2 regions of the Lactococcus muris genome follow, and region 2 is predicted to be linked to the other one. Evidence: predicted binding sites of a transcription regulator. Region 2 holds the regulator's gene; the other holds the start of a gene.
What was found. Region 2 encodes Rex, which represses fermentation and respiration genes when NADH is low (regulators of the CRP and FNR family bind a similar motif). Its sites were predicted from a motif close to TTGTGAANTANTTCACAA; they were not measured.
Positions count from the first base shown of each region.

Region 1: ald (alanine dehydrogenase) is a predicted target of Rex. The motif match lies at 1,789-1,806, and genes of this name have one in related genera.

Region 1 is NZ_BAAFQO010000004.1:130,587-135,019, forward strand. Features, by position in the region: gene ACGHCK_RS03845 (ATP-binding cassette domain-containing protein) at 1-125, opposite strand, end outside; gene ACGHCK_RS03850 (hypothetical protein) at 132-1,304, opposite strand; gene ACGHCK_RS03855 (hypothetical protein) at 1,374-1,658, opposite strand; gene ald (alanine dehydrogenase) at 1,916-3,022, shown strand; gene ACGHCK_RS03865 (PhoH family protein) at 3,145-4,113, shown strand; gene ACGHCK_RS03870 (NUDIX hydrolase) at 4,106-4,433, shown strand, end outside.
Region 2 is NZ_BAAFQO010000002.1:133,352-137,784, reverse strand. Features, by position in the region: gene ACGHCK_RS01890 (tRNA (adenine(22)-N(1))-methyltransferase) at 1-99, opposite strand, end outside; gene nth (endonuclease III) at 92-736, opposite strand; gene ACGHCK_RS01880 (DnaD domain-containing protein) at 738-1,409, opposite strand; gene ACGHCK_RS01875 (redox-sensing transcriptional repressor Rex) at 1,573-2,226, shown strand; gene radC (RadC family protein) at 2,446-3,129, opposite strand; gene glmS (glutamine--fructose-6-phosphate transaminase (isomerizing)) at 3,409-4,433, opposite strand, start outside.

The DNA.
Region 1 (4,433 bases), on a different contig from region 2:
GCAGTAAAAAGGGTAGACTTTCCTGTTCCATTTCGACCGATGATGCCATAAAGACCAGGTCTATCAAGGGTTAAGCAAACGTTACTGAGTGTGTGAGTTGTCAAGTTGTTTATTGCAAGTTTCATAATATATTATGCCTTTCTATAAATATACTTTGTAAAAAGGAAGTGGCTTGTGCTGTAGAAAATAATGGTACAAGAGAGAAGAACAAGAGCACCAATCCCAAGTGAATTCCTACCAAAGAGAAAGTCTCCAGAAGTTGGCCACGAATTTTCACCATTTGAAAACTGAAGGACGGTGTTGATATCTAAGTAGGTCAAAGGAATCCATTTGATGATTGTCTTCATCACTTCATGCGTATGGATAACAGAATAAGTGACTAGCAGTAAAGCGATAATCGCTGAAGGAATGTAAGCTTTTCTGATAAACTGTGAGAGGAGCTGTCCTAAACTTGTAATAAAGAGGATGGCCAGAAGTAGATAGAGCAGGCGCCAGAGCAACTCCTCGCCCTGAAATAAATCATAAGTTGCCCCAACGACAAAGTCAGGAAAGTTCCAAGAGCCCATGCCAAACTGGAGTCCAGCGAAGAGCGCAAAAACCAGCAAGGCAAAAAGAATAAGCAGGAGCACAAAACCAGCAGGGATAAACAGATGCTGGAAATGTAGCACTTTTTTATCCTTTTTCATCAGGTGGTAATAACGCAAACCATTAGGCATTTCCATCGCTAAGGTGTCCCCACAGATGAAAGTCAGCAGGATTAAACCATAAAGTCCTCCTAAGCCAATCAAAATATATTGGGCAGCGCCTAGGCCTGAGGGATTGAGTCCTGGAGCTTGGGTAAAGTCTTGCCCACTGTTTAGAACTTGGTGATACCACTTTGACATTGATTTGATATGCTCATGTCCTCCAACAAGAGAAGACTCTTCGCCTTTCTTTTCAGCTTCCTCCAATTTTTTTAGCGTCTTTTCGTTGTGAAGGTTCTCTAAACGCCAGAACTCCTTGTAATTGTTTTTTTCCAATGCATGGAGCTTTTCTTTATTTAATTTTAAATCTTCTTGCAATTCGACTAAAATTTCTTGGACATTTTCTGGAGGATTTTCAGATTCAATAAGAATTTCGGTCTCTTTAATATTTTTTTCATTAAAATGGATGTTTTCTTGCGTGATAACTTTTTGATTTATGTTAGTAGGAAGATTGGTTCCCACGGTTTCAAAGGCAATGAACTGGAGAATTAAGCCGATCAACAATAAGGAGAGAAGTACTTTGTTTTTATTGTTACTTAAAAATTTTTTTAGTATAAACATATTTTTTTCCTCATGAAAAGAGCGAAGGGAAAACAGTATATGTTTCCCTTTCGTCATTGTGTACTTCACTTAGTAAGTGTCGTAAATATAGGTTCGATAATAGAGTTTGCTCTTTTTATCATAAGAAAAATAAATCTCACGAAGTTTGTAACCCCGTATAACCCTCAATTCACGGTAAAAGGTCCGAACAAGTATACCTTGTGGTGTGTATACTCTTTGATGCACGACAGTAGCCACCCAGACTCTGGGTGCTGGTTTCTGAACGTCATTGGCCTGCGCTAAGCCAGATCCCGAAAAAAGTGCAAGAGCAGTGAGCGCAGTAATGATGAATTTTTTAAGATTTTTGCTTGGCATATGTTTTCCTACTTTCTATATAAATTATTGCGATACTATGTTTCAGTTCCTCCTTTCAATACATAATATCTTTTTTTGCCTTACACTGTATTAGACGTCAATACATTTTACTTTTCACTAAAAATATATTTTGTAGAATAGAAAACAAAAATTTCTTATTCTTCTAAAAAGGGGTGTTTTTTTCCCTTTCTCAAAGTTAAGCGCTTTATTTATGCTATATTTACTCTATAGTGGATACAGAAAGTGGAGGAAAAACAATGATTATAGGTGTTGTCAAAGACCTGAAACAAGGAGAAGAAAGAGTGGGCATGACACCAGAAAATGTAAAAATTCTGGTAGAGGCCGGTCATCAACTTTTTGTAGAAAATAAAGCTGGTGCAGGAGCTGGTTTTTCAAATGAGCAGTATATTGAAGCTGGTGCTGAGATTGTTGACCGTGCCAAGGCTTGGGAAGCAGAACTTCTTGTCCGGGTAAAAGAACCCCTGGAAGAAGAATACCAATACCTTAAACAAGGTCAAATCATTTGGGGCTTCTTGCATTTGCCAGCCAACAAAGCCTGCGTAGAGAAGATGATGGAAATGAATATTACGGCTTTTTCCGCTGAAAATATTGCGGCTGATGGCATTTTTCCTCTTTTGAAACCTTTAAGTGCTATTGCAGGGAGACGCGCAGTTAATCTTGGACAGTATTACTTGGAGAAACAGCATGGAGGGCAAGGGATTCTGCTTCCAGGTATTCCTGACAGCGGGATTGAAGCAGGACATGTTGTGATATTTGGTGGTGGAACGGCTGCCGAGAATGCAGCAGACATCGCCTTGAGTATTGGCTGTTCAGTTGTTATATTGGAGCTGAATGATAAGCGTATACAGGAGCTTGAAGCACGTTATTTAGGAAAAAACATTCAGATTATTAAGTCAACAACGGAAGCTTTGGAAGAACATATCAAAGAAGCAGATGTATTTATTTCAACAATTTTGATACCTGGTGCTAAACCGCCTAAACTTGTGAAGGAATATATGGTTAAGTTGATGAAACCTGGTTCAGTTATTGTGGATATTGCTATTGACCAGGGTGGAACAGTTGAAACGATTGAACATGCAACCAGTCATGCAAACCCCGTATTTGTAAAACATGATGTTATCCATTATGCAGTGCCTAACATGCCAGGAGCGACACCTAGAACATCAACTTTAGTGATGTCTAAAGGTAATATAGAATACTTGAAGCTCATTGCAGATAAAGGTTTAGATGAAGCGTTGGCCGCAAGCCTTCCTCTTACCTCTGGCATGAGTGTCTATAAAGGACAGATAGTTTCTCTTGCTTTAGCGGAATCTATCGACCTGCCCCATGTAGAGAAAAAATAAGCTAAAAATCATTGAGATATTTGTCTCAGTGATTTTTTATTTGCAGGTGTGAACACGTATAAGCTCTGAAATATGATATAATGAGACAAAGATTATAAATAAAAGAACAGGAAGGTATTTGTTTGGCTAAACATTCCGTAGAGTTTAAGTTGGAAAACCCCGAAGATGCAGTTTTGCTTTTTGGCTCACAGGATAAAAATGCACAGTTGATAGAATCTCAACTTGCTGTTGATATCAACTACAGGGGAGAAAGGGTGCAGATTTTTGCGGATAACGAGAATGCTCCTGAGCAAGCACGTAAGGTTCTGCAAGCGCTCCTGGTCTTAATTTCACGGGGATTACCTGTACACAGTTCAGATGCAATGATTGCAATCAAGATGGTGTTGGAAGATAATATTGAAAATTTCATCACACTTTATGAAATTGAATTGACGAAAGATGCTGTGGGGACACCAATCCGCTTAAAAAATGTGGGCCAAAAACTTTATGTAGACAGCGTAAAGCATCACGATGTCGTGTTTGGCATAGGACCTGCAGGGACAGGCAAAACTTTCTTAGCTGTTGTTATGGCTGTTCAAGCATTGCGTAATGGACAAGTGAAGCGGATTATCTTGACACGTCCGGCTGTTGAAGCTGGTGAAAATCTCGGCTTCTTGCCAGGCGATCTACAAGAAAAAGTAGATCCTTATCTGCGTCCTGTTTATGATGCTTTATTCCAGATTTTAGGAAAAAATGCAACCGAACGGATGATGGAGCGTGGAATTATCGAAATTGCACCTCTAGCTTACATGCGTGGACGTACTTTAGACGATGCCTTTGTTATCTTGGATGAGGCCCAGAATACAACAACGATGCAGATGAAGATGTTCCTCACGCGCTTGGGGTTCAACTCAAAAATGATTGTCAATGGGGACATCTCACAGATTGATTTGGCTTCTAAAGTAAAATCTGGCTTGATTGATGCGCAGGAAAAACTTTCTGGTTTAAACAGTATTGATTTTGTCTATTTTACAGTTAAAGATGTCGTTCGTCATCCTGTCGTGGCTCAAATTATCAATGCTTATGAGAAAAAAGGAGACAAACATGTCTGAAGGCTATGTTCTTGACTTGCGCAAAATATTAGGTCCCCGACCACTTGTGATTGCTTGTGCGAGTCTCATTATTTATAATGATGAAGGGATATTGCTCCAAAAGCGTAAAGATACAGGCTGTTGGTCTTATCATGGTGGTTCGATTGAGCCGGGAGAAACGGCAGAAGAAGCTGCAAGACGTGAACTGTTCGAAGAAATAGGACTGACTGTGAGTGATATGGAATTATTTACAGTATGTTCTGGAGAAGAGCAGCATTTCTGCTATCCCAACGGTGATGAAGTGCATATCGTTGATGTTGTTTACACAAGTAATGAATTTT
Region 2 (4,433 bases):
GAGATAAGCATGATCACTGCCTACATCCAAAAGACGGCTGTCAGATTTAACGAGATCAGCAACAGCTTGTAGACGTTTTGAGAGTTTTACTTCAGTCATTCAAGTTTCTCTTTCCAAATTTACAGTATTCAAGGACAGGACATTCTTCACACTTTGGTGCGCGCGCCGTACAATGATAACGTCCAAAAAAGATGAGGTGATGATGACTTTCCACCCAGCGTTCCTCAGGAATGAGCTTCATCAACTTTTCTTCGACTTCCAAAACGGAGGCTTTCTGTGACACGATATCTAAACGCTTTGAAATCCGTTCTACATGGGTATCAACAGCAATTCCAGGTATACCATAAGTTTCTCCCAGAACGACGTTTGCTGTTTTTCGGCCAACACCAGGCAAGGTTTGTAATAATTTTTTATCTTTTGGCAGTTCGCTATTAAAGTTTTCTACCAGCATCTGAGAAGTCTTTACAATGTTTTTCGCTTTCGTTTTGTAAAGTCCAATTGTTCGGATACATTGTTCAACGTCTGAAATGTCTGCCTGTGCCAAACTTTTAGGGTCAGGATACTTCGCAAAAAGACCTGGTGTCGCCTTATTTACGCCCTTATCTGTGGCTTGTGCAGATAAGATAGTTGCAATCAAAAGTTGAAAAGGTGTTTCCCACTCCAGCTCTCCGTGTGCTTCCGGAAACATGTTTACAATGATATCTAAAGCTTCTAAAAATTTTTTCTTACTTAGCATATTATTTTCCGTTCCAAGGACCATCCATTGGGATATAAAAATCTGTATTTTTTTGGTTCTGTGTAGCTTCTACACGCTCTGCTTTACGCTGCTCAATAGCTTGTGTACTCATTAAGCCTTCGTTACGCCAGTTTCGCAAAATCGCTTTGATATAGTTGAGCGAAACTTTTCGATTAATGACTGCTTCACGAAGAGCAAGTTTAATCAACTCTGCATCATAATTATCTTCAAAAAGCAGGCTGCGCAGTTCTTCACTTTGCATTGGTGTAATCATACCCATCTCTGCTTCAAAAATATTAACTAAATCTTGAAGTTGCCCCGTGTTTTGTATATTAGAAGTATCTTCTGCTTGAATTTTTGGTGTCAATCCTTCCAATTGATCCAGCTTTTTAAGTGCAGGAGTAACATCAAAAATCGTTTCTACATCCCCTGAAATTTCCAATAAGGTAACTTTCAAAGAACCAAAATCTTGCAAATTATCAATACTGTGGTTAACATCTGAAAGTTTCTTTCCTATCTTTGTAGCAATTTCACTGGGCGCACTGTCACGATTTTCATACAGATAAAGCCAAACCAAAAAGTCCCCCGCTGAGGGGAAAAGTTGAGCAAAATGCTCCAACATAGCATGAGGAAGTATGATGTGTCCAGCCATATAGTTTTCATAGTAGGTCATGCTATTATTTTATCACATTTCATTGTTTTCTTCCTTTTCTTCTATGAGACAAGCATGGATAAAAAGGGAACTATAAAATAATTCGCATTATCCAGAAAGAATTGTTTGACAATTTATCCTAAAAAAAGTAAAATATTCACAAAGACTATGTAAAGGAGATAACATGGCTGGCTCCCAAGTTAATAAACAACTACCTAAGGCAACTGCAAAACGTTTGCCTCAATACTACCGTTTGTTCAAACTTTTAGTTGATGAACAAGTGACGCGCACAAACTCGCAGCTTATTTCTGAAAAAATTGGTGTAGATGCAGCAACGATTCGGCGAGATTTTTCACTTTTTGGTGAACTGGGACGGCGAGGTTATGGCTATGAAACACGTGCTTTGCGTGACTTTTTTGGAGAACTACTTGGACAAGACCGTGAAACCCATATTGCCCTTGTAGGAGTCGGCAATCTTGGACGGGCCTTGATTAACTACCAATTCCAAAATCGCAATAAGATGCGTGTTACCCAAGCTTATGATGTACCAGAAAATCCACTCGTAGGTACAACGAGCGCTACAGGTGTTCCTATCTACGATATTGCAGATTTCTCAAAACATGTCAAAAACTCAAAAATCAAAACAGCGATTATTTCTGTAAATAAAGAAAATGCTCAAGAAGTTGCAGATATCTTAGTAGAGTCCGGAATCAAAGGTATTCTTAATTTCTCACCTTTACGCCTGCATGTACCAGATGATGTCGTAGTACAATCTATTGACTTAACCAAAGAACTTCAAACCCTCTTGTTCTTCATGTCACATAAGGATATCAAATAAAAAGCTCAGATAATTTCTAGATGGCTTGTTTGTCCGAACTGCTTGAAGTGTGAGGGTATCAATGCACAAAACATCACTTAAAAAATACAGCAGCACTTGAATAAACTGCTGAAAAAGTCGGGAAATTCATTTTTCCCGACTTTTTTATACGACAAGTTCTTGTATTTAAGCAAAACAATATAAGTTTTTCAGTAGTCTTACACTCTGTCTCTATATTTTTTAATGGTCCAATAGACCCTCTTCTCTGAAGCTGAGATAGGTATTGTGTCCTGTAATAATGTGGTCTAAAAAATGAATGCCTAAGTTTTCGCAAACCTCCTTAATTTTCTTGGTAAAGACTTTATCCTGCGGACTTGGCTGAGTTATACCTGAAGGGTGATTATGTGCAATAATAATTCCGACAGCAAGATTTCTAATTGCATAATGCAAGATCTCACGTGGATGAGCAATTGAATGGTTGACTGCTCCGATGAAAATCGTTTTTTTCTGAATGATACGGTTTTGACTGTCCAAGTAAATAGCAACTAAATTTTCCTGATCAAAAGAAGCCATCTCATCTACCAAACTCATCCCCAGTTGTTGAGACCCCATCACTTGCCCATAGCGCTTTCTTTGTGTTGTATGAATCCTCTTTCCAAGCTCAATCATGGCTCTTATTTCAACTGCTTTTACTTGACCTATACCTGATATTTCCTTTAGCTCTCCCACTGAAGCACGGCGAAACTCCTCTAAATTGTCAAAAACACTCAGCACACGAGCTGCAAGTTCCATGACATTTTCTTTTTTACTACCTGTTCTCAATAAAATAGCTAAAAGTTCCTGTTCATTCAGCTTTTCAGAGCCAAAAGCTAATAGACGTTCACGGGGTTTCATAGGATAATTATCTTCTCTTACTTGATACATGTCTTCTCCCTATATACCTGTACGTAAAAAACGCTTGAAATTCACCTTTTCTTTTATCACAGAACTTGGATTTTCTCCATAAATCCCTAGGTTTGTCCCTTCACTCTTTAACTTGTCCCAAACACTAAGAAACAACCTCAAGAAACCATAATTACAGATACGCTGGGAAGAAAAAACTAAAAAAAAACAGAAAATGCTCAATGTGGCATAGAAAGCCATCATCTTGAGCATTTTTCTGTTTGACTATTGAGACCTTAGCCGCTTAAGAATATTAATTTCTTATTCAACAGTTACGGCTTTAGCAAGATTACGTGGTTTGTCTACGTCAAGACCACGTTGTACTGTTGCATAGTAAGCAATCAATTGTGTCGGTACAACCATTGAAATAGCTGAAAGATAAGGGTGAACATTATTGATGACAATATCATCATCTTCACGTGCTACAGCTTCTTCTACAATCGTAATCGCTGATGCACCACGTGCCACTGTTTCCATGACATTTCCTCGTGTGTGTGCTGCAACTTCTTCATTATTTGAAATCAGCGCAATCACAGGTGTACCATTTTCAATCAAAGAAATTGTCCCATGTTTAAGTTCTCCAGCAGCAAAGCCCTCACATTGGATATATGAAATTTCTTTTAGTTTCAAGCTAGCTTCCATAGAAACAAAGTAATCTTGTTTACGACCAATATAGAAAGCATTTCGCGCTTCTGGCAACAGTTTTGCTACTAGGTCTGAAATCATTTCTTTCTCTGAAAGCGTGGACTCGATAGATTGAGCAACGAGTGAAATTTCCTTGACTAAATCGAAATCAAGCGCCTTAAGATTTTGGTCGGCGTCACCTACAGCCTTAGCTAAGAAAGCTAAAGTTGCAATCTGCCCTGTGTAAGCTTTCGTTGAAGCAACTGAAATTTCAGGTCCAGCACCAATCAACATTGTGTATGTTGCTTCACGTGATAATGTTGAGCCAGGTACATTTGTTACAGTCAAGCTTGGATGACCCAGTTCATTTACTTTTACAAGTACTTGACGACTATCCGCTGTTTCACCTGATTGTGAAAGGAAGATAAACAAAGGATTTTCACTCAATAATGGCATACCATAACCCCATTCAGAAGCAAGGCCAAGTTCAACCGGTGTATTTGTCAGCTCTTCAAGGATTTGTTTAGAAGCATAGCCTGCATGAAGTGATGTTCCAGCTGCGATGATGTAGATGCGGTCCGCTGCTTGAACTGCTTTTACAATGTCTGCATCAACAGTAACTTTTCCATCTTGATTCGTATAAGTAGAAACGAGTTTACGCA